Linked DNA regions of Aliamphritea hakodatensis. Each later gene encodes a partner of the first gene's protein in a complex. Links are inferred from orthologs where the notes say so. Each region holds a gene or a part of one and is shown on either strand. Other genes may lie near its edges.

Region 1 (7,343 bases):
AAAGCGGTTTAGTGCCGACCATCATGAAAGTGCTGAAAGATTTTGGTTTGTATATTGCCGCCGGCGGTGCCGGATTGCTGGCGCTGATTGCCGGGCTGATTTTCTTCCTGCGTCGCCGTAAAGATAAAGATGAAGAAGCGGGCAGTGAGCTTGAGCAGGCGGTGGCAGATGCTGAAGCCGATATCGGTGATGTTACGGAAGCTACTGAAGACGCCGTGACTGCAGACGCTGAGTCAGTTGCAGACGCTGATGCGGATGTGCCGGACGAGGCTGAAGAACTGGTGGCAATGTCAGATGATGTTGATCTGGATGATCTTGAAGACCTGACTGAGCTGGATCTGGAAATGGATCTTGATGACAGCTTTGCAGAAAACCCGCTGGAAGCGCCTGACGCTGATCCGCTGGATGAAACAATTGATGATCAGGAGTTCGATCTGGGGCTGGGTGATGATGACCTGGATGCGGATCTGGCTGAACTGGATATCGCTGATGTGGAAGAGGCCGTTGAACCGGCTGCTGTCACGGCAGCAGCAGATCCTGCAGACGATGAGTTTGATCTGGATCTGGACATGGATATTGACGAGCCGTTTGCTGCGGCTGCTGAACAGCCTGAAGTCGATGAGCTGTCTGAAGAGCTGGCAGGGCCGGAGGTTGATGACGCCCTGGATGCCATTCTTGATGAGGGTAATGACGCCTCAATCGATGATGTTCTGGCTGAGATCGATGATGATGAGCTGGAATTCACCGCTGAACCTTTGGCTCAGGATACCGAAGATGATATAGCTGATCTGGACGATGTCCTTGCGGAAGCGGGTGGCGATGATCTGGAGTTTACGCCGCAGGCTTTGCCGGATGATGAGCCTGAAGCGGTGGCTGAGGCCGTTGCTGATGACAGCGATGAGCTTGAATTTGATTTGTCTGCCGCTGAAGAGGATGAAGATCTGGTTGATCTTGATTCACTGCTGAATGATGCGCCGCCGGAAGCGCCGGTTGCCGCGCAAGATGAGTCAGTTGATATTGATGATCTTATGGCTGATCTTCAGTCTGCAGATCCGCTGCCGGAAGATGAAGACGACAGTGATATGGTGTCACTGGATGAGTTGTTAGGTGAGTCTTCAGCGCCGGAAGCTGCTTCACCTGTGCCTGAGCATGTGGCCGTTCATCCTGAAGTTGAAAGCCTGCTTGAAGAAGCGGTTGCCGAAAATGATGAAGTGGTGCTGGATGAAACAGCATTTACCGGTGGCTCTGCTGCAGACGAGCTGGAAGCGACGTTCTCTTCGGATCTGGATGCAGATCTTGATTCCGAACTCGAAGCGTTGCTCAGTGGTGATGACAGTGCGTTACCGGCTGGCGGTGATGAGAGTCTTGACGGTATCAGCCTGCTGGATGGCGCTGATGAAGTTGAGACCAAGCTTGATCTGGCCCGTGCCTACATCGATATGGAAGATGTCGACGGTGCAAAAGATATTTTGGCTGAAATTCTGCAGGAAGGCAGTGATAATCAAAAGCAGGAAGCGAACTCTCTGCTGGAATCGCTTGTCTGAGGACAGGATTTTAAGCACTCTGGAAAGTAAGTAAGAATTTATGTCACAACGGGATAACACCCAGCAAGAAGGGGCGACGCAAGTCGCCCCTTATCGTTTTGCGTTATGTGTAGAGTATGCCGGTGGAAACTACCGGGGCTGGCAAATTCAGCCGGAACATAACGTGCCGACCATTCAGGCTGAGGTTGAGGCCGCTCTGAGTAAGATTGCCAACGAACCCGTCAGTGTGGTCTGTGCCGGCAGGACAGATGCCGGGGTCAGTGGTACCTATCAGATTATTCATTTTGATACCTATGCGAAGCGCGATGTTCGCGGCTGGGTGATGGGAACAAACACCAAGCTCCCTGATGATATAGCCATTAAATGGGCCAAGCCAGTTGATGCCACGTTCCATGCCCGTTTTTCTGCGCTTGAGCGGCGCTACCGGTACCTTATATACAGCGCTAAGGTGAAGCCTGCGGTATTGAATAAAGGGGTGACCTGGACGTATAAAAGCCTCAATGTCGATGCCATGCGCGAGGCGGTTCAGCACCTGATCGGCAAACACGATTTTACTTCCTACCGGGCGGTGGGCTGTCAGGCAAAAAGTCCGGTAAGGGACGTCCGGGAGTTCAATGTATACCGTGAAGGGGATCTGATCGTTCTGGATGTGCGGGCGAACGCCTTTTTGCATCATATGATCCGTAACTTCGCCGGTGTGCTGATGACGATCGGGGCGGGTGAGGCCGAGCCGGTATGGGCAAAAGAAGTGCTTGAGGCACAAGATCGCCGTTTGGGCGGCGTCACTGCGCCGCCGTTTGGTCTGTACTTTGTTGATGTGAAGTATCCGGCAGAATATGAGTTACCGGTGTCTGATCTTGGACCGTATTTTTTGTCCTGCTAGTCAGAAAAAACGCTGAGCCAGCCGGTACAGGTGTGCTGTTTCTTTTCCTGTCTGAAACGCGTCTTGGGGCTGTGCTTGGCGGATCTATCTGGTAGTATGTTCGGCTTCATAATTAGATATAAGTTTATTGTGTGATGTGCACGCAGCTTGTGTGCGAATTGTACAGTATTCATGATTTGAGCCTGTCTGGCAGGCTGTGTAACAGACAAGCAGGAGAGCTGCAGTTGGCGGTTGAAACGGCTACTGGCAATTCAGAGCATAATAACATTGGATCCGGTACGGCAGCCCGGGTGAAAATCTGTGGTATTACCTGTCTTGAAGATGCGCTTATGGCCATCGACGCAGGTGCTGATGCGCTGGGGTTCGTATTTTATGCGCCAAGCCCACGCTACGTGAGTCCTGAAACTGCGGCGGAGATTATTCGCCAGCTTCCTCCCTTTGTTACCACGGTTGCGCTCTTTGTTGACGCGCCAGCAGAGGATGTTGCCGCTGTTGTTGAACTGACTCAGATAGACCTTCTGCAATTCCATGGCAAAGAAACCGCCGCCTATTGCGAGCAGTTCAGCCGTCCTTATTTCAAAGCCCTGCGTATGTCCGCTGACATTGATGTCAGTCTGGCTGCTGCTGAGTACCCCTCGGCCCGGGCAATTCTGCTGGATGCTTATCGCAAAGGGGTGCCCGGCGGCACCGGCGAAAGCTTTGACTGGCAACGTATACCTTCAGATCTTCCTAAGCCTTTAATTCTGGCGGGTGGTCTGGACGGGTCCAATATTTATCGTGCTATCACCCAGGTCAGCCCGTTTGCGGTTGATGTCAGTGGCGGGGTAGAGCGAGTCAGGGGGCGAAAGTCGCCTGAGAAAATCAATACCTTTATGAGTGAGGTGGCACGTGCCAACTACAGCTGAACTTGCAATCGCAAAGCAGATGCCTGATCAGGGTGGTCACTTCGGTGACTTCGGTGGTCGTTATGTATCTGAGACCCTGATGGCTGCATTGCAGCATCTTGAACATACTTATGAAACCCTGTGGGCTGATCCTAAGTTTCAGGAAGAATTTGACCGCGATCTGGCACATTATGTTGGCCGTCCGTCGCCACTGTATCATGCGGAGCGTTTGTCCCGTGAGCTGGGCGGCGCGCAGATTTACCTGAAGCGTGAAGACCTTAACCATACCGGTGCCCATAAGGTGAACAATACCATCGGTCAGGCGTTGCTGGCCAAGCACACCGGTAAGCCGCGGATCATTGCTGAAACCGGTGCCGGTATGCACGGCGTTGCCAGTGCCACAGTTGCTGCCCGTCTGGGGCTTCAGTGCCAGGTTTACATGGGTGAGGAAGATGTCCGCCGTCAGGTGATGAACGTCTACCGTATGAAATTGCTGGGTGCTGAGGTTATTTCGGTCAGCTCCGGTACCAAAACCCTGAAAGACGCGATGAACGAAGCCATGCGTGACTGGGTAACCAATGTTGATAATACATTCTACATTATCGGTACCGCTGCAGGCCCGCATCCTTATCCGAAACTGGTGCGTGATTTCCAGTCTGTTATTGGTCGTGAAGCCCGTAAACAGTGTCTTGATCAGGCCGGTAAACTGCCGGATGCGCTGATTGCCTGTGTTGGCGGTGGATCCAATGCCATTGGTTTGTTCCATCCGTTTATTGAAGATGCTGATGTGCGTATGGTGGGTGTGGAAGCGGGCGGTAACGGTCTGGAAACCGGTGAGCATGCTGCGCCACTGACTGCCGGACGTCCGGGCGTACTGCACGGTAACCGTACCTATCTGATGGAAGATGACGCGGGTCAGATCCTTGGCACGCACTCAGTGTCTGCCGGTCTGGATTACCCGGGTGTCGGTCCTGAGCATTCTTATCTTAAGGATATTGGCCGTGCTGAATATACTGCGATCAACGATGACGAAGCGCTGGACGCTTTCCGCCGTCTGACGCTGGTTGAAGGCATTATGCCGGCACTGGAATCCAGCCACGCAATTGCTCAGGCGATGAAGATGGCACCGACGATGGATAAAGATCAGGTTTTACTGGTCAACCTGTCAGGTCGGGGTGATAAAGATATGCATACCGTTGCTGCGATTGATGGTATTAAGGTTTAACAGCGGTTTACGCAGACAGCGAAAGAGTACTGAATATTATGAGTCGTATAAGTTCCTGTTTTGAAAAGTTGCAGGCAGAAGGTCGTAAGGCACTGATTCCTTACGTTACTGCCGGCGATCCGGCCCCGGGTGTTACGCTGCCGTTAATGCATGCGATGGTAGAGTCCGGCGCAGATATTATTGAGCTGGGTGTGCCCTTCTCTGACCCGATGGCTGACGGTCCTGTTATCCAGTTGGCGTGTGAACGGGCCTTGAGTCACAACACCAGCCTGCTGGATGTGCTGGCGGTGGTAGCTGAATTCCGTAAGACAGATCAGACCACTCCGGTCGTACTGATGGGGTACCTGAACCCGATCGAAGTAATGGGGTATGAGGCATTTGCTCAGGCTGCTTCTGACGCCGGTGTCGACGGCGTACTGACCGTCGATCTGCCACCAGAAGAAGCGGTTGATTTCGGCCCGCTGATGAAGGCTAAAGACATTGATGTCATTTACCTGCTGGCACCGACGACTGTTGAATCCCGCATAGAGAAAATCTGTGCCGCGGGCAGTGGTTATGTGTATTACGTGTCGGTTAAAGGTGTGACCGGTTCTGCCAGTCTGGATGTTGATGACGTGGCAAGCCGGTTGGATATCATCCGCAAGCATACAGATATGCCGGTGGGTGTGGGTTTTGGTATCCGTGATGATGCGTCTGCCCGGGCAATTTCTGAAGTTGCTGACGGTGTAATCGTCGGCAGCGTACTGGTTAATAAGATCGCCGAACTGGCTGATCAGCAAGATAAGATTCCTGAAGCAGTGGCTGCAATTACCGGTAGCATGCGTCAGGCCATGGATAAATAAGCCCGCTGAAGAAATGCGGTTAGTGGAGTCATAATGAGTAACTGGCTGGAAAAAATTGTTCCCTCTCTGGCGCGTTCTTCAGAGAAGAAACGTACCAACATTCCTGAAGGTCTGTGGAAGAAGTGTGCAAAGTGTGAATCGGTACTGTACCGCCCGGAACTGGAAAAGAATCTGAGCGTTTGTCCGAAGTGTGATCACCACATGCGGATTGGTGCGCGTCCACGTCTGGAAATGTTCCTGGACGAAGACGGACGTCAGGAAATCGGTGCAGAGGTGACACCGGTTGACCGTCTGAAGTTTAAAGATTCTAAAAAGTATAAAGACCGTCTGGCTGCTGCGCAGAAAGATACCGGTGAGAAAGATGCGCTGGTTGCGATGCGCGGTGAAGTGAACGGCCTGCCGGTTGTGGCGGTTGCATTTGAGTTCCGCTTCATGGGCGGCTCAATGGGTGCTGTGGTTGGTGAGCGTTTTGTGCGTGCTGCTAATGTGGCGCTGGAAGAGGGTATTCCGCTGATCTGTTTTGCTGCCAGTGGCGGTGCGCGTATGCAGGAAGCTCTTTTCTCCCTGATGCAGATGGCGAAAACCAGTGCGGCACTTGAAAAGCTGAAAAATGCAGGCGTACCGTACATTTCTGTGCTGACTGATCCTGTATACGGCGGTGTATCTGCCAGTCTGGCAATGCTGGGTGACCTGAACATCGGTGAACCCCGTGCCCTGGTTGGCTTTGCAGGTCCGCGGGTTATTGAGCAAACGGTACGTGAGAAGTTACCGGAAGGCTTCCAGCGCAGTGAGTTCCTGCTGGAACACGGTCAGGTTGATATGATTATTAACCGTGGCGAGATGCGCGACCGTTTATCTTCTATTCTGCGTATGATGCAGGGTAAGCCGGCAGCATAAGTTGCAGAGGCGAATACTTCGAAGGCCGATTTTGCTTAGCAAGTCGGCTTTCTTGTTTTTAATGGTTTTTTAGCATTGCAGACCGTTTTCAGGTCGTAACTGATGGCAGTGAGTATGTCTGAGCAAACAGCAAATAAAAAAGATCTGGCGCAGTGGCTGAGCTGGATTGAGCAGTCCCATCCCAGTGAAATTGAGCTTGGTCTTGAAAGGCTTAATGAAGTCTACCAGCGGCTGAATCTGGATCTGTCGGTCTCGAAGGTTGTCATTATTGGCGGCACCAACGGTAAGGGCTCAACGGTTGCGATGCTGGACCAGGCATTGCGTGATGCAGGCAAAACCGTTGGTTGCTTTACTTCGCCTCATTTCCTTCGTTACAACGAGCGGATCAAGCTGAACGGTCAGCAGGCGCAGGATGAGGTGCTGGTAAGTGCGTTCGAACGTATTTATGCGGCCTGCGGTGATACTTCGCTGACATACTTTGAATACAATGCGCTGGCGGCTCTGATTGTGTTTGCTGATGCCAAGCCGGATGTCATGCTGCTGGAAGTCGGACTGGGCGGTCGCCTGGATGCAATCAATATTGTCGATGCGGATATCTCTGTGGTTACAACGGTCGCTGTCGATCATATTGACTGGCTGGGTGATGACCGCGAAAAAATCGGTTATGAGAAAGCCGGTATATACCGAAGCGGACGGCCGGCGGTATGCGGTGATCCGGATGCGCCGAAAATGCTGCTCGATTACGCCGCTGAAATTGGCGCTGAACTGTGCGCCCGCGGCGATGATTTTCAGCTGACTGAACACGCTGACGGCCGCTGGGACTGGCAGGGGAAGTCTGCCACTGGTGATGTTGTCAGTTATAAAGGGTTGCCGGATATAAATTTACCGAAACCAAATGCGGCAGTTGTGATCCAAGTACTGCAGTTGCTTGGGGTGTCGCCTGAGGAAGGTGAGCTTGCGGCCAGCCTGGCAGCAGCATCGCTGACCGGCCGCTTGCAGCGCATAGAGCGCCACGGCTGTCAGTATACGCTGGATGTGGCGCATAATCCGCAAGCAGCTGAATACGTT
Region 2 (7,317 bases), 1.5 Mb from region 1 along the record:
TGTCTTTATCTTCGGTGTCGGGGTGAAGTGCCAGAATGCTGCTGTGCTCAACGGGTGCTGAAGCGGTAACGGGCTGTGGTGCAGGTGCCGGGTCCGTCGCCGTCAGGGGGTTGCTGGCATTGCGTAACAGCTCCTGCAGTTTTTTTTCAGCCGGGTTCAGGTAGCCGTGTTCCTGGTCTCTGGCCTGATAGCTGGTTTGGTGGCGGTGCAGCGCCTGCCGGATTTTCTCGGTCTGCGCGCTTTCATCTGCCGAACGGGTGTCTTTTAAGGGCGCGGCGTGTGTCTGCTGCGGGCTATCCTGAACACCGGCGGTCGCTGTTTTTCCGGACGGCTCAGGTTGTGAAGGCTGTTTGCCCTCTTGTTGTGTACTGGCAGATTGTTGTTTGCGCTCTGGGCCCGGGGGCTGAGAATGGTTTTGTTCGGCAGGGCTTGCCCGATCGTTGTTTGCCGGCGTGTCTGGCTGCGGCTGGACGGATTTGGCTTGCCTTATATGCAGGCTGACCGGCAGTTCTGAAACAGGCGTTGTTGCTGTCGCCAAAGGTTGTTCTGGCGTTGCGGCTTCCTTTTGTCCGGATGAGTCGGTTGTGACTTTTTTGGGGCTGCTGTTAAACAGTGCCTGCACCGGCTGGTCAAGGTCTAGAGGCTGTGGTGTTTCCGGCTGTACAGGTTTGCGGGCCGGAATAAAGGCTTTGGGAATTGCCGGACGCGACGACGGTTTTTCCTGAGCCGGTGCTACAACGGAGGACTGGGTGGCCGGTTCCGGTGTTTTTGCCGGTTTGGGCTCAGGTACTTTGCACAGTTCAGCATTAAATACTTCCAGACAGGTACCGCACCGTACCTTGCCGTGGGCTATTTTTAATTGTCCGGCGGTAACCTGAAAGCGAGCTTTACAGGCCGGACATGCTGTAATCAGGCGCTGCTGCTTCACGGTTTATCGCTTAATTCCGGTAATGCGGATCCAGCCTTCGCGTTCGCTGACCGGGTCCAGAATAAAGTCGTTGCCGTAGGCTGCCCGGATTTCTTCTTCCTGATGGGCCAGTAAGCCGGATAAAACCAGTTGTCCGCCGCTGCGGGTGTGTTTGCTGAGTGTTGGCGCGAGTTCGACCAGCGGACCAGCCAGAATATTGGCAACCAGTACGTCTGCTTCGTGTTCCGGGGTTTGTTCCGGTAAATAAACCTGCATACGGTCTTCGGTCAGGCCGTTACGGTTCAGGTTATCCTTGCTGGCTGTAAGCGCCTGTACGTCGATATCGACAGCGGTAACACGGGTAGCACCCAGCAGCAGAGTTGCAATTCCCAGAATGCCGGAGCCGCAGCCGTAATCGGTGACCTGTTTGTCATTCAGTTCCAGGCCGTCAAGGAATTCCAGGCACAGCGCGGTTGTTGGGTGGGTACCGGTGCCAAATGCCAGGCCCGGATCGAGCATCAGGTTGACTGCCTGTGGGTCAGGCACGTCTTTCCAGCTCGGGCAGACCCATAAGCGTTTGCCAAACTGCATTGGCTGGTAGTTGTCCATCCATTCCCGTTCCCAGTCCTTGTCTTCCAGAATTTCTGTCTTGCAGGTTGGAAATTCGCGGTCAGGAAACTGATCCTTATGTGCCTGCTGCAGAAAGTTCAGGGTTGCGTCCAGATCATGATCGGCTGAAAACAAACCGGTCAGTACTGTGTTGCTCCACAGGGGTGTAGTGCCCAGATCAGGTTCGAAGATTGGCTGGTCGGCCTGATCAGTAAAGGTAACCGCAGCGCAGCCGGCTGCCAGTAAAAGATCTTCGTAAGGTTCGGCGTTCTCAGGGGAAACATCCAGTTTGATCTGCAACCATGGCATGACGGGTCTTCCTGTATTCGGGTAAGCGGTACCGGTAAGCATATAGTATGGGCTTTAACCGTTACAGCTCAGTTACCTGGGGTGATGCGGTGCGCTGACCGTCATTCGGCGGATATCGCCTGGGGAGGTAACCGGGTTAATGCGTAAAACTGCAGGCAGCGGGTGTCCGCTGCCTGCATATACCGGGATCAGTCGAGTCCCAGTTTCTTTTCCAGATAGTGGATGTTAACCCCGCCTTCAGCGAAGTTCGCATCGCGGACAATATCCTGGTGCAGCGGAATGTTGCTCCTGATACCGTCGATCAGCATTTCATCCAGCGCGATTTCCATACGGCGCAGGGCCACTTCACGGGAATCTCCATAGGTGATCAGTTTAGCGATCAGAGAGTCGTAATGTGGTGGTACGCTGTAACCGCTGTACAGGTGAGAGTCTACGCGCACACCAATGCCGCCCGGGGCATGGAAGTGGGTGATCTTACCAGGGCTTGGCATAAAGGTGACCGGATCTTCTGCGTTGATACGGCATTCCACTGAGTGACCTTTCAGCTCGATATCTTCCTGCTTAATGGTCAGTGGCAGGCCAGAAGCAATGCGCAGCTGTTCTTTTACGATATCCACACCGGTTACCATCTCTGATACCGGGTGTTCTACCTGAACACGGGTGTTCATTTCAATGAAGTAGAAACCGCCGTTCTCGTACAGGAATTCGAACGTACCGGCGCCGCGGTAGTTGATTTCCAGACAGGCGTCGACACAGCTCTGCAGTACCTGAGCGCGGGCTTCCGGATCCAGGTGCGGAGCAGGTGCTTCTTCAACTACTTTCTGGTGACGGCGCTGCAAGGAGCAGTCGCGATCGTACAGATGAATTGCATTGCCCTGGCCATCAGACAGAACCTGAACTTCAACGTGACGTGGGTTTTCAAGGAATTTCTCCATGTAAACCGTATCATCACCGAAGGCGGCTTTGGCTTCAGCTTTAGTGACGTAAATAGCATTCAGCAGGTGCGCTTCGTTGTGAACAACACGCATACCGCGACCGCCACCACCGGCAGCAGCCTTGATGATTACCGGATAACCGATACGGCGTCCGATCGCCAGCACTTCTTCGCTGTCTTCCGGCAGTTCGCCGTCAGAACCCGGTACAGTCGGTACGCCGGCTTTCTGCATGGCTTCGATAGCTGATACCTTGTCACCCATCAGGCGAATAGTTTCAGCTTTGGGGCCGATGAATGCAAAACCGCTCTGTTCAGCACGTTCTGCGAAATCAGCGTTTTCTGCCAGGAAGCCGTAACCCGGGTGAATACCGGTAGAGTCGGTGACTTCAGCAGCGGCAATGATAGCCGGAATATTCAGATAGCTTTGCGGTGACGGAGCAGGGCCGATACAAACGGCTTCGTCCGCCAGGCGAACATGCATCAGGTCACGGTCTGCGGTGGAATGGATAGCAACAGTTTTGATGCCCAGTTCCTTGCAGGCCCGCAGGATACGCAAAGCGATCTCGCCACGGTTGGCAATGACTACTTTTTCTAACATATTGTTAAGATCCTGTGGCTGATTTATACGATGGTCACCAGAGGCTGATCGAATTCAACAGGCTGGCCGTCTTCAACCAGAATGGCTTCAACAACACCGGACTTGTCTGCTTCGATCTGGTTCATCATTTTCATTGCTTCTACGATGCAGACAGGGTCGCCAGCCTTAACGGTAGAGCCTACTTCAACGAATGCAGGAGACGTTGGAGACGGAGAGCGGTAAAAAGTACCTACCATTGGCGATTTAAGTGCATTGTCGTTGCTTGGTGCGGCAGCAACCGGCGCAGGCGCGGCGGCAGGTGCAGCAGCAACAGGTGCGGCAGGTGCAACAGCAACAGGTGCAGCAGCAACCGGGGCAGCAACCAGGTTAGAACCGCGGCTGATGCGTACGGATTCTTCACCTTCTTTGATTTCAATTTCGTTGATGTTTGATTCTTCCAGCAACTCGATCAGTTTTTTTACTTTGCGAATATCCATGCTAATGCAGTGCTCTATTTAGTAAATTCAGATGATTAGGGTTTTTCCAGACGGCTGATGGCCGACTGCAGTGCTAATTCGTATCCCTGGGTGCCCAGACCGCAGATAACGCCAACAGCTACATCAGATAGATACGAGTGGCTGCGAAAAGTTTCTCTGGCGTGTACATTCGAAATGTGAATTTCGATGAAGGGAATTGCGACCCCCAGCAGCGCATCACGTAAAGCCACACTGGTGTGGGTGAAAGCCGCCGGGTTAATAATAATGAAGTCTGTCTGTTCGTCGCGGGCCTGGTGAATCTGGTCAATCAGAACGTGTTCAGCATTGCTTTGCAGAGATTCCAGCTGGTGGCCGCTCTGCAGGGCAAGTGACTGTAAACGCACGTTGATGTCCTGGAGTGTGGTGGTACCGTATACCTCAGGTTCCCGGGTGCCGAGAAGGTTAAGGTTGGGACCGTTCAGAACAAGGATTTTAGCCATTAAATTGCCTTAGTGACGCGTTATTCAGACTTCAAAAGCGTTCAGGGTTGGGGTTCCGGACCCCTTAAGACTGGCTAGTGTGCCGGAAAAGAATGGGGCTGTAAACAGTTCCTGTATTTATTGTGTTTTGTCTGCCAGTTTGCAGAAGTTGTCAGTGCTTTCTGTACATTATTTGACTAGTTGACTGGTTCCGGCGGGCAGTTAAGGCCCTGTTTATACAGATAGAGTTAAGCCTCATGCTGTAAATTTCTGACCGGGTGGACAATTTATGCTGCCGACAGCGTTTAGAGGTGCCTGCCGGTTAACGTTAATAAATGTTAAGGAACATTGACCCGGTGTCGGATATCATAGATATTGCGCGCGATAACGCGACTTATTAAGAGGGCTTCAGGATGGAATGGTTACAGCGGACGTGGTTACGTCTGTGGGATAATATGACCGCAGTTACACTGGGTATCAAAGGCGTTGGGGTCGTTATAGCGGCTCTGGTAGTGTATCTGGTTGTCGCGACCGGTGTAGGAATGTACTGGAGCCTTGAGCCTGCCCCGTTCGATGTGCGCTCCGAAGTGACAGAAGATGGTCAGGCACCGGTTGTGGGCACAGCTACCCTGAATGCGCTGGTGGGAATTACCGAAGTGTTGCTCGATAAGCCGGGCGGATACTTATACAACGACCGTATGCCGCCGGGACTCTGGCTGGATAACATTCCCAACTGGGAGTTCGGTGTGCTGGTTCAGGCGCGGGATATGGCCCGGGCATTACGTAAGGATTTCAGCCGTTCTCAGTCCCAGTCCACAGAAGATCCTGATCTGATTGAAGCTGAGCCGCTGCTACATTTTGACAATAACAGCTGGTTGCTGCCTGCGACGGAATCTGAATACCGTAAAGCCGTAAAAGCACTGTTAGGGTACGAGGCGCGTCTGGCACGTAACGATGATGCTGCACAGTTCTATGCCCGTGCGGATAACCTGCGGGGCTGGCTTGCGGATGTATCTACCCGGCTGGGCAGCCTGTCACAGCGTTTAAGTGCCAGTGTCGGGCAGAAGCGTGTGAACACGGATCTGGCCGGAGATAATGAGGCACGTCAGTCGACTGCAGCAGCAGGCGAACTGGAAATCAAAACGCCGTGGATGGAAATCGATGATGTCTTTTATGAGGCCCGCGGTACGTCCTGGGCGCTGATTCATTTGCTGAAAGCTGTGGAGCAGGACTTTGCGCCGGCGCTTGAAAAGAAAAATGCACTGATCAGTCTGCGCCAGATTATCCGTGAACTGGAGGCAACCCAGTCAACAATCTGGAGTCCGGTTATCCTGAACGGTACAGAGTTCGGTTTCCTGTCGAATCACTCACTGGTCATGGCGTCTTATATTTCCCGGGCGAATGCGGCGATCATTGATTTACGTGATTTGTTATCTCAGGGATAACATAACTTCTGTACTCTGTTCTGTGTCACGGTGATGTGCTGCAGAATCGACTATCCTTAAAGCCGGCTTATTTAACAGCCGGCTTTTTTGTTTTGATCTGACGGTAAAATTCTGACTAATTGGTAAGACATTTGCTGCATTTGTCAGTATCATGCCCGGCTAATTAATGTTACCTGTTTGCTGACTGATAAAGCGCGCCAGTTTTTGCCCTGCTTTCGGGTGTCAGTGCGCTTGCCTGTTTGTATCCGGGCGGAACAGGTAACGGCTGTGTCGTTTAATTTTTATGATTTCTGGTGAGAACAACATGCGTGTTAATGAGATAAACCATCCTCTGGTAAAACCCAAATTGGGCCTGATGCGGGCAGCAAGCGTTAGCACCCGTAGCTTCCGTCAGCTGGCGGCAGAGGTAGGCTGTTTGCTGACCTATGAAGCGACCAAAGATCTGGCTACTGAAACGTATCAGCTGGAAGGCTGGTGCGGCGAAATTACTGCAGAGCGTATCAAGGGTAAGAAGATTACTGTTGTGCCAATTCTGCGTGCCGGCATTGGTATGCTGGACGGCGTACTTGATCTGGTGCCAAGCGCAAAGATCAGTGTGGTCGGTCTGTACCGGGATGAAGAAACTCTTCAGCCTGTGGCGTATTTTGAAAAGCTGGCCCATGACATTGATGAACGTATGGCGCTGATCATTGATCCTATGCTGGCAACGGGCGGCTCAATGAATGCCACCATTGATATGCTGAAAAAATCAGGCTGTACCAGTATCCGTGCACTGGTGCTGGTGGCTGCGCCTGAAGGGGTGAAAGCTGTTCAGGAGGAGCATCCTGATGTGGAAATCTTCACCGCAGCGCTGGACAGCCATCTCAACGAGCAGGGATACATTATTCCTGGTCTGGGTGATGCCGGCGATAAGATTTTCGGTACAAAGTAAGTTTTCTGTGAGCCGGCAGTGGCCGGCTTGCTGAATGAATTTGGTGCGGGGCTCCGGGCCGCTGCATCTGAACCCGGGACAGTTCTGCTGATCCCGGGTTTTTATAAGTTCTGCATCTTCGGAGGCAGAGAATAATAACCGTGGCAAACTGTGCTTTGGCAGTATTGCCCCACAGGATGAGTAAGGTCTGAAGAATGAGTGATTCTAATACCGTGAATCTGGCGCCTGAACCGCTTTGGCGGACAGTGCTGGCCGGATCGCAGATGTTGTTTGTTGCGTTCGGTGCACTGGTGTTGATGCCGTTGCTGACGGGGATGGACCCAAGCGTTGCGCTGTTTACGGCGGGTCTCGGAACCCTGATGTTTCAGTTTGTGACTAAGCGTCAGGTGCCGGTGTTTCTGGCATCATCTTTCGTATTTATCGCACCGATAATTTACAGCACTAAAACCTGGGGTATGGCCGCCACACTGGGCGCTCTGTTCTGTGCGGGTCTGGTATACATGCTGCTGGCACTGATTGTTAAGGTGCGTGGCGCAGGTTTCCTGCACCGTCTGCTTCCGCCGGTTGTTGTCGGGCCTGTGATCATGGTAATCGGCCTTGGGCTGGCACCGATTGCGGTGAACATGGCGATGGGTAAAGCGGGCGATGGC
Region 3 (7,379 bases), 2.0 Mb from region 1 along the record:
CGATGTAAATTCAGGGTGGAACTGACAAGCGACAAACCATGGATGATCCGGCACTTCCACAACTTCAACAAGCTCGCCGTCAACAGAACGGCCGGCAATGACCAGGCCAGCCTCTTCCAGCTGCGCAACGTAGTTGTTGTTCACTTCATAACGGTGACGGTGACGTTCTTTAATTTCTGTCGCACCGTATGCAGCGGCAGATGTAGTACCGTCTTTCAGGTGACAAACCTGCGCACCCAGACGCATCGTACCGCCCAGGTCATCGGCATTACCCCGTAATTCAGTGACACCTTCTTCAGTCATCCACTCGGTAATCAGACCGATCAGCGGGTTCTTCGCATCCGCATCAAATTCTGTACTGCTGGCATCTTCAATACCGGCAACATGGCGTGCATATTCAATCACAGCTACCTGCATACCCAGACAGATACCCAGGTATGGCACCTTGTTCTCACGGGCATACTTAACCGCAGCGATCTTACCTTCCACACCGCGCTCACCGAAGCCACCCGGTACCAGGATTGCAGATACGTCCGACAACAGGTCAACGCCATCACGCTCAACCTGCTCAGAATCGATATACTTAATGTTTACCTTGGTACGCAGCTCGATACCCGCATGGGAAATCGCTTCAATCAGCGACTTGTAGGCATCCAGCAACTCCATGTACTTACCCACCATCGCAATGGTCACTTCACGGTGCGGGTTCAGCTTGGCATCAGCTACACGGTCCCATTCGCTCAGGTCAGCAGCCGGGCAATCCAGGTTAAAGCGCTCGATAACGATCTGATCCAGGCGCTGTTCGCTCAGCAAACGCGGGATCTTATAGATGGAATCAGCATCCGGCAGAGAAATCACTGCACGCTCTTCAACGTTGGTAAACAGAGACAGCTTACGGCGGGAACTGGCAGGAATAGCAAAATCAGAACGGCATACCAGAATATCTGGCTGAATGCCGATTGAGCGCAGTTCTTTAACCGAGTGCTGCGAAGGCTTAGTCTTAATTTCACCGGCAGTCGCAATGTAAGGCACCAGTGTCAGGTGCATGAACATTGCGCGATTAAAGCCCAGTTCAACCTTTAACTGACGCACCGCTTCCATGAACGGCAGTGATTCGATATCACCAACCGTGCCACCGATTTCCACCAATGCAATATCGGCATCACCGGCCCCGTCAATCACACGGCGCTTAATTTCATCAGTGATATGCGGAATAACCTGAACAGTACCGCCCAGATAATCACCACGGCGCTCTTTACGCAGTACGTGCTGATACACCCGGCCGGCGGTAAAGTTATTACGCTTACCCATAGTGGTGCGGATAAAACGCTCATAGTGGCCCAGATCCAGATCCGTCTCAGCGCCATCTTCGGTGACAAAGACTTCACCGTGCTGAATCGGGCTCATCGTGCCCGGATCGACGTTAATATAAGGGTCCAGCTTAAGCATGGTGACTTTAAGCCCCCGCGCTTCAAGAATTGCAGCCAGTGAAGCGGATGCGATGCCTTTCCCCAACGAAGAAACAACACCGCCAGTGACGAAGATATAACGCGTCATGTGGAACCTGTATATGGTCGTAAACTTGGATAACGCTGTTTAATCAGCCATTCCGTTAAGGAATATTTTTTTCACGCAATAAAAAATACCGGCCGGAACAGGTATTAATGAGTGGCTAGCAGTCTGATTAAAACAGCAACATAAGATGGGGCTACAGGGTACCAGAATCACTGCCGGCAAACAATGCAGCGGGCTGCCAATCTAGCCAGAAAGGCGGCTTATTTTCAGCTTCACACCAGCTCTGACAGATACAGATTCCCGGGACCGCTACAATTTCGTCCCCACGGACACACACCGGCCAGTGATCCCGCTGCCACGGCGGCACACCGGCTTCCTGAAACAAATGCTTTAACGACTTCCCCGGCCGGCCTGACGGATGACACCTGTCGCCCTCCCGACGATTGCGAACTGACACTCCGGCCAGCCACAGGTCCGGACTGGCGGCCGATTCAGTCTTTAACAGCAGACGACCACCCGGATACCGCTCAGGTGCCGCCAACACATCCACCAGCAGAGCACTCCATGGCGGACAGCTCATCATCGCTTCGATAAATAAACGGTTGCGGTAGCGGCGGATAATCCGGTCACCCAGTATCAGTTCCGGCTGCCGGTCGCCGGCCACAGTCATTAACGTTCTGAGACTGTCCAGCTGTGCGGCAGTGAGCTGAACGCCTGCGCACCGGCACCAGTAACGTAACAGATTTGCCTGACGCCGCTCCGACAACAACTGCAGCTTATCAACCTGCAAGCTGTTTTCGGCTAAGCAATTCTGAAGATCCGACTGAGCAAATTCTTCCAGCAGCGCTTCGGCATCTGCCAGATGACCGGCCGCTGTCTGAAGGCGCGCACTGACTCCGGACCAGCGCCCGGCCAGCAGAGGCAACACCTGCTGGCGCAGAAAATTTCGGTCATACTGAAGATCCCTGTTACTGGGATCTTCTACCCAGCACAAACCTTCTTCCTGCGCCCACTCTGCCAATTCATTGCGGCTGATATCCAGCAGCGGCCTGAATAACAGGCCTTCACCAAGCGCACGTTGCCGCGGCATTGCAGCCATCCCCCGCACCCCTGCGCCCCGGAATAAACGGAACAGCAGCGTTTCAGCCTGATCATCACGGTGATGCGCCAGCAATACACAGGTATTCCGGGACGACACCTGCTCAAATACCTCATAGCGGGCATTTCTGGCAGCCGTTTCAACACTGCCCGGTTGCAAACACACCCTTTCAGCATGAAACGCCAGCCCACGCAGTTCAGCCTGACGGGCACAAAAGAGCTGCCACTCACCGGCTTCCCGCTGGAGCTGATGGTTAATATGCAATACCGTTAACTGCTCCGCGGGCAAACAGCGGCTGGCAAGCTCCAGCAACACCATTGAATCCAGACCGCCACTGAGGGCAATGATCCAGTGATGAATACCGGACTGATGTGCCAGTTGCTGCTCAAAGCGTTGCATGAAGGTATCGCCGGTCATCTTGCCCATATACAGGTCTCTGTCTGTGTTGCTGGTAATTGTAACCTGAAACAAAAAAACCGCCGGGGATACCGACGGTTTTTTTATAGCAGACAGAGCTTACTGATCAATACCGTAAGACATCAGGCGCTGATAACGACGCTCCAATAGCTCTTCGGTGTTGAATTCATCATGACGGGCCAGCGTTTCCATCAGGTGTTTCTTCAGGTTAGCAGCCATCAGACCGTGATCACGGTGCGCACCGCCCAGAGGCTCATCAACGATCTGATCAACCAGCCCCAGTTCAGACAGACGGTCAGATGTCAGGCCCATTGCTTTAGCAGCATCCGGAGCACGTTCCGCACTCTTCCACAGGATTGATGCACAGCCTTCCGGCGAAATAACTGAATAAGTGGAATAACGCAGCATCAGCAACTCATCACAGACACCGATCGCCAGTGCGCCACCGGAACCGCCTTCACCGATAACGGTAGAAATAATAGGCGTTTTCAGACGGGACATAACCGCAAGGTTGTAAGCAATCGCTTCACTCTGACCACGCTCTTCTGCACCGATCCCCGGATACGCACCCGGTGTATCAATGAAGGTCAGTACCGGCATATTGAAACGTTCTGCCATTTCCATCAGACGCAGGGCCTTACGATACCCTTCCGGACGTGGCATACCGAAATTACGGCGTACTTTTTCTTTAACCTCACGGCCTTTCTGATGACCGACCAGCATAACAGGGCGCCCTTCCAGACGGGCAATACCACCGACCAGCGCCTGATCATCTGCATAGTGACGGTCACCGTGCAGCTCTTCAAAGTCATCAAAGATGTGCTTAACATAATCAAGCGTATACGGACGCTGAGGATGCCGCGCCAGCTGCGAAACCTGCCACTCACTCAGGTCAGAAAATAAAGACTCAGTCAGGCTGCTGCTTTTTGCCTGCAACTTGCTGATCTCTTCTTCAATATTCAGTTCGTTGTCATTACCAACCAGACGCAACTCTTCGATCTTCGCTTCAAGGTCAGCAATTGGCTGTTCAAAATCCAGATAATTGGGATTCATGCGTAACGTATTCCGTTTGTTTCTATATCGCTGCCGGGCGTGTCCCGGTAACGGAAAAAAATTCTGCTAAGTGTACCCGTACATGGAATTAAGAACCAGTATCAGGCGTCACTTAGCGGCGATTTAATAACAAACAGACACAGCATCACCACCAAACTGATCCTTCAGCTTCAGTAACACCTCATCTGTCGGTTCCACTTTCCAGTCATCCCCCAGATACACCCGTGCAGATGCATCTTCCCGGCTGTACTGCAAAGCGACACTCACGGCAGAAGCGCCTTTCGCCCCTTCGAGTAACTGCTCAAGAACCTTAAGCTGACGTTCTTTCAGCTGATCTGCCTGACAGTTCACCTGTATATGCGATGCATACCGGGCTCTGGCCTGAGTGATATCAATGACTTTACTGGCCCGAACTTTAGTCCGGCCTGAATAATCATCGTGTGCAATTTCACCTTCGACCAGCAGGATCGCATCTTTGTTCAGCAGATGGCGATGCTCATCAAAACTGTCACCGAAAAGCGTAATTTCTATCCGGGACGTCCGGTCATCCAGTGTAATAAAGCACAGCGGATCACCCTTCTTGGTTTTCTTCATCCGGATATCTACCACCAGCCCCAGCATTTTCTGTTGCTGGCCCCGGGCCGGCTGTAACTCAACGATTCGCTTGGAAATAATATTCGGCAATTCTGACTCGTATTCGTCAATCGGATGACCGGTTACATACAAGCCGAGGGTATCTTTCTCACCCTGCAGACGCTCTTTATCCGTCCAGCAACGCAGCTTCATGTAGTCTGCATAAGGGTCACGGGGATCTTCGGCTTCCATATCACCGAACAGATCAAACATACCGGCACTCTGATTGCGCTCACTCTGATCAGCTGCTTTCAGCGCTTCAGGAATGGCAGCCCACAGCTGGGCACGGTCCGGACCGAGTTTATCCAGTGCGCCACAGCGAACCAGGGCTTCCATAACACGTTTGTTGATCTTCTTACTGCCAACCCGTTTACAGAAGTCAAAAATATCCTTAAACGGGCCCTCCTGACGGGCTTCAACAATCGACTCAATCGGGCCTTCACCCACGCCCTTTACCGCCCCCAAACCGTAAACAATTTCACCGTCATCATTCACGGTAAACATATATTCGCCACAGTTCACGTCCGGCAGTACCAGTGGCAACTCCATGGTCCGGCACTCTTCAATGAAGATCACCACCTTTTCGGTGTTCTGCATATCAGAGGACAATACCGCTGCCATGAAAGGCGCAGGATAATGCGCTTTCAGCCAGGCCGTCTGATAGGACACCAGTGCATAAGCGGCGGAGTGAGACTTGTTAAAACCATAACCGGCGAACTTTTCCACCAGATCGAAAATATTACCGGCCAGATCCCGGTCAATATTGTTATTTTCCGATCCTTCAAGAAACGAAACCCGCTGCTTGGCCATTTCTTCGGGTTTCTTCTTACCCATCGCCCGGCGCAGCATGTCCGCACCACCCAGGGTATAGCCTGCCATCACCTGAGCAATCTGCATTACCTGCTCCTGATACAGGATGATGCCGTAGGTAGGCTCCAATACAGGCTGCAGGCTCTCTAACTGGTAATCCGCATGGGGGTAGGCAAGCTCAGCTAAACCGTGCTTTCGGTTAATGAAGTCATCTACCATGCCGGACTGCAGCGGCCCCGGACGGAACAGCGCTACCAGTGCGACAATATCTTCAAAGCGGCTTGGTTTCAGCCGGTTTACCAGATCTTTCATACCGCTGGACTCAAGCTGGAAAACCGCCGTGGTCTCAGCGGACTGCAGCAAATCAAAAGTAACTGGGTCTTCCAGGTCAATCAGCGCGATATCCAGCGGCTCTTCGCCGCTTTTCGCCCGAATCCGGTCAATGGTCTTTACCGCCCAGTCGATAATGGTCAGGGTCCGCAAACCCAGGAAGTCGAACTTAACCAGTCCGGCCTCCTCAACATCACCTTTATCAAACTGAGTAACCAGCCCCTGCCCATGCTCATCACAATAGGTGGCGGCAAAGTCTGTCAGCTTGGTCGGGGCAATTACCACACCACCGGCGTGTTTACCGACGTTACGGGTAACCCCCTCCAGCTTATAGGCCATGTCCATGATTTCCTGCGCTTCTTCGCTGGACTCCACAAACTCACGCATCATCGGCTCTTCTTCCATCGCCTTGCTGAGCGTCATGCCTATTTCAAAAGGGATCAGTTTGGACAGTTTATCCGCCAGACCAAATGCCTTGCCCTGCACCCGGGCAACGTCCCGCACCACCGCCTTTGCCGCCATGGTACCGAAAGTAACAATCTGAGATACCGCATCACGGCCATAGGTTTCTGCGACGTAATCGATAACCTTATCGCGGTTATCCATACAGAAATCGATATCGAAGTCAGGCATCGATACCCGCTCTGGGTTCAGGAATCGCTCAAAAAGCAGATCGTATTCCAGAGGATCAAGGTCGGTAATTTTCTGTGCATAGGCCACTAATGAACCCGCACCGGAACCCCGGCCAGGGCCTACAGGCACGCCGTTATCCTTACCCCACTGAATAAAGTCCATTACGATCAGGAAGTAACCGGGGAAACCCATCTGGGTGATAATATCCAGCTCAAAATTCATCCGGTCTTCGTAGGGCTTACGCTTTTCTGCGTAATCTTCAGCATCTTTATCCAGCAGGATATCAAGACGCTCTTCCAGACCTTTCCATGACACATCGGCAAAAAACTCGTCCATGGTCATGCCTTCCGGAATCGGATATTTCGGCAGGTAATAGGTACCAAGATCAAGTTGCAGATTACAGCGTTTAGCTATCTGTACGGTATTGGCAACCGCGGAAGGGATATCCGCAAACAGCGCCTGCATTTCTTCCGCAGATTTCAGATACTGGGTTTCACTGTAATCCTTTGGCCGGGTAGGATCTTCAAGTGTACGGCTCTGGTTAATACAGACCCGGGCCTCATGCGCCTCGAAGTCATCCGGTGAGATAAACATAACTTCGTTAGTTGCCACCAGCGGACAACCGCTGCGCTGCGCCAGCTGAACCGAAGCATGTACACACTCTTCATCATTGGTGCGGTCGGTTCGCTGAATCTCCAGATAAAAGCGCTGCGGGAACATAGTCTGCCACTGCGCCAGGATGGCATCGGCCTCATCACTGCCAGCAAGCAAGGCTTTACCGATTTCACCTTCTTTAGCACCGGACAGGGCAATCATCCCCTCCGGCTGCGCAGCGATCCAGTCTTTAAGGATAACTGCACGGTCATGCAATACATTCTGGCCTTGTTCA

The links. The genes of interacting proteins can lie anywhere in the genome.
Region 2: the proteins of accD (region 1) and accB are in contact, whole or in part, in a solved structure (PDB 8UXZ), measured with the Escherichia coli proteins. The link is inferred for Aliamphritea hakodatensis from one-to-one orthologs.
Region 3: the proteins of accD (region 1) and accA are in contact, whole or in part, in a solved structure (PDB 8UXZ), measured with the Escherichia coli proteins. The link is inferred for Aliamphritea hakodatensis from one-to-one orthologs.

What each region holds. Positions count from the first base shown.
Region 1 is NZ_AP025281.1:2,797,974-2,805,316, reverse strand. Bases 4,569-7,343 are described here. They hold accD (acetyl-CoA carboxylase, carboxyltransferase subunit beta), read left to right. Parts: upstream 4,569-5,411; coding sequence 5,412-6,275; downstream 6,276-7,343. Other genes in these bases: folC (bifunctional tetrahydrofolate synthase/dihydrofolate synthase), read left to right, coding at 6,390-7,343; trpA (tryptophan synthase subunit alpha), read left to right, coding at 4,575-5,378. In the rest of the region: PCI15_RS12975 (FimV/HubP family polar landmark protein), read left to right, coding at 1-1,544; tRNA pseudouridine(38-40) synthase TruA, read left to right, coding at 1,585-2,427; PCI15_RS12965 (phosphoribosylanthranilate isomerase), read left to right, coding at 2,652-3,332; trpB (tryptophan synthase subunit beta), read left to right, coding at 3,352-4,536.
Region 2 is NZ_AP025281.1:1,279,803-1,287,119, forward strand. The notes cover bases 2,108-4,856. They hold accB (acetyl-CoA carboxylase biotin carboxyl carrier protein), read right to left. Parts: upstream 3,834-4,856; coding sequence 3,381-3,833; downstream 2,108-3,380. Other genes in these bases: accC (acetyl-CoA carboxylase biotin carboxylase subunit), read right to left, coding at 2,108-3,357; aroQ (type II 3-dehydroquinate dehydratase), read right to left, coding at 3,869-4,312; PCI15_RS05850 (DUF2333 family protein), read left to right, coding at 4,705-4,856. In the rest of the region: PCI15_RS05825 (DUF3426 domain-containing protein), read right to left, coding at 1-928; prmA (50S ribosomal protein L11 methyltransferase), read right to left, coding at 932-1,825; more of accC, read right to left, coding at 2,014-2,107; more of PCI15_RS05850, read left to right, coding at 4,857-5,736; upp (uracil phosphoribosyltransferase), read left to right, coding at 6,041-6,667; PCI15_RS05860 (uracil-xanthine permease family protein), read left to right, coding at 6,862-7,317. UniProt on the Escherichia coli protein: This protein is a component of the acetyl coenzyme A carboxylase complex; first, biotin carboxylase catalyzes the carboxylation of the carrier protein and then the transcarboxylase transfers the carboxyl group to form malonyl-CoA.
Region 3 is NZ_AP025281.1:821,394-828,772, reverse strand. What follows is about bases 2,108-4,918. They hold accA (acetyl-CoA carboxylase carboxyl transferase subunit alpha), read right to left. Parts: upstream 4,085-4,918; coding sequence 3,131-4,084; downstream 2,108-3,130. Other genes in these bases: dnaE (DNA polymerase III subunit alpha), read right to left, coding at 4,208-4,918; tilS (tRNA lysidine(34) synthetase TilS), read right to left, coding at 2,108-3,085. Also shown: pyrG (CTP synthase), read right to left, coding at 1-1,557; more of tilS, read right to left, coding at 1,709-2,107; more of dnaE, read right to left, coding at 4,919-7,379. UniProt on the Escherichia coli protein: Component of the acetyl coenzyme A carboxylase (ACC) complex. First, biotin carboxylase catalyzes the carboxylation of biotin on its carrier protein (BCCP) and then the CO(2) group is transferred by the carboxyltransferase to acetyl-CoA to form malonyl-CoA.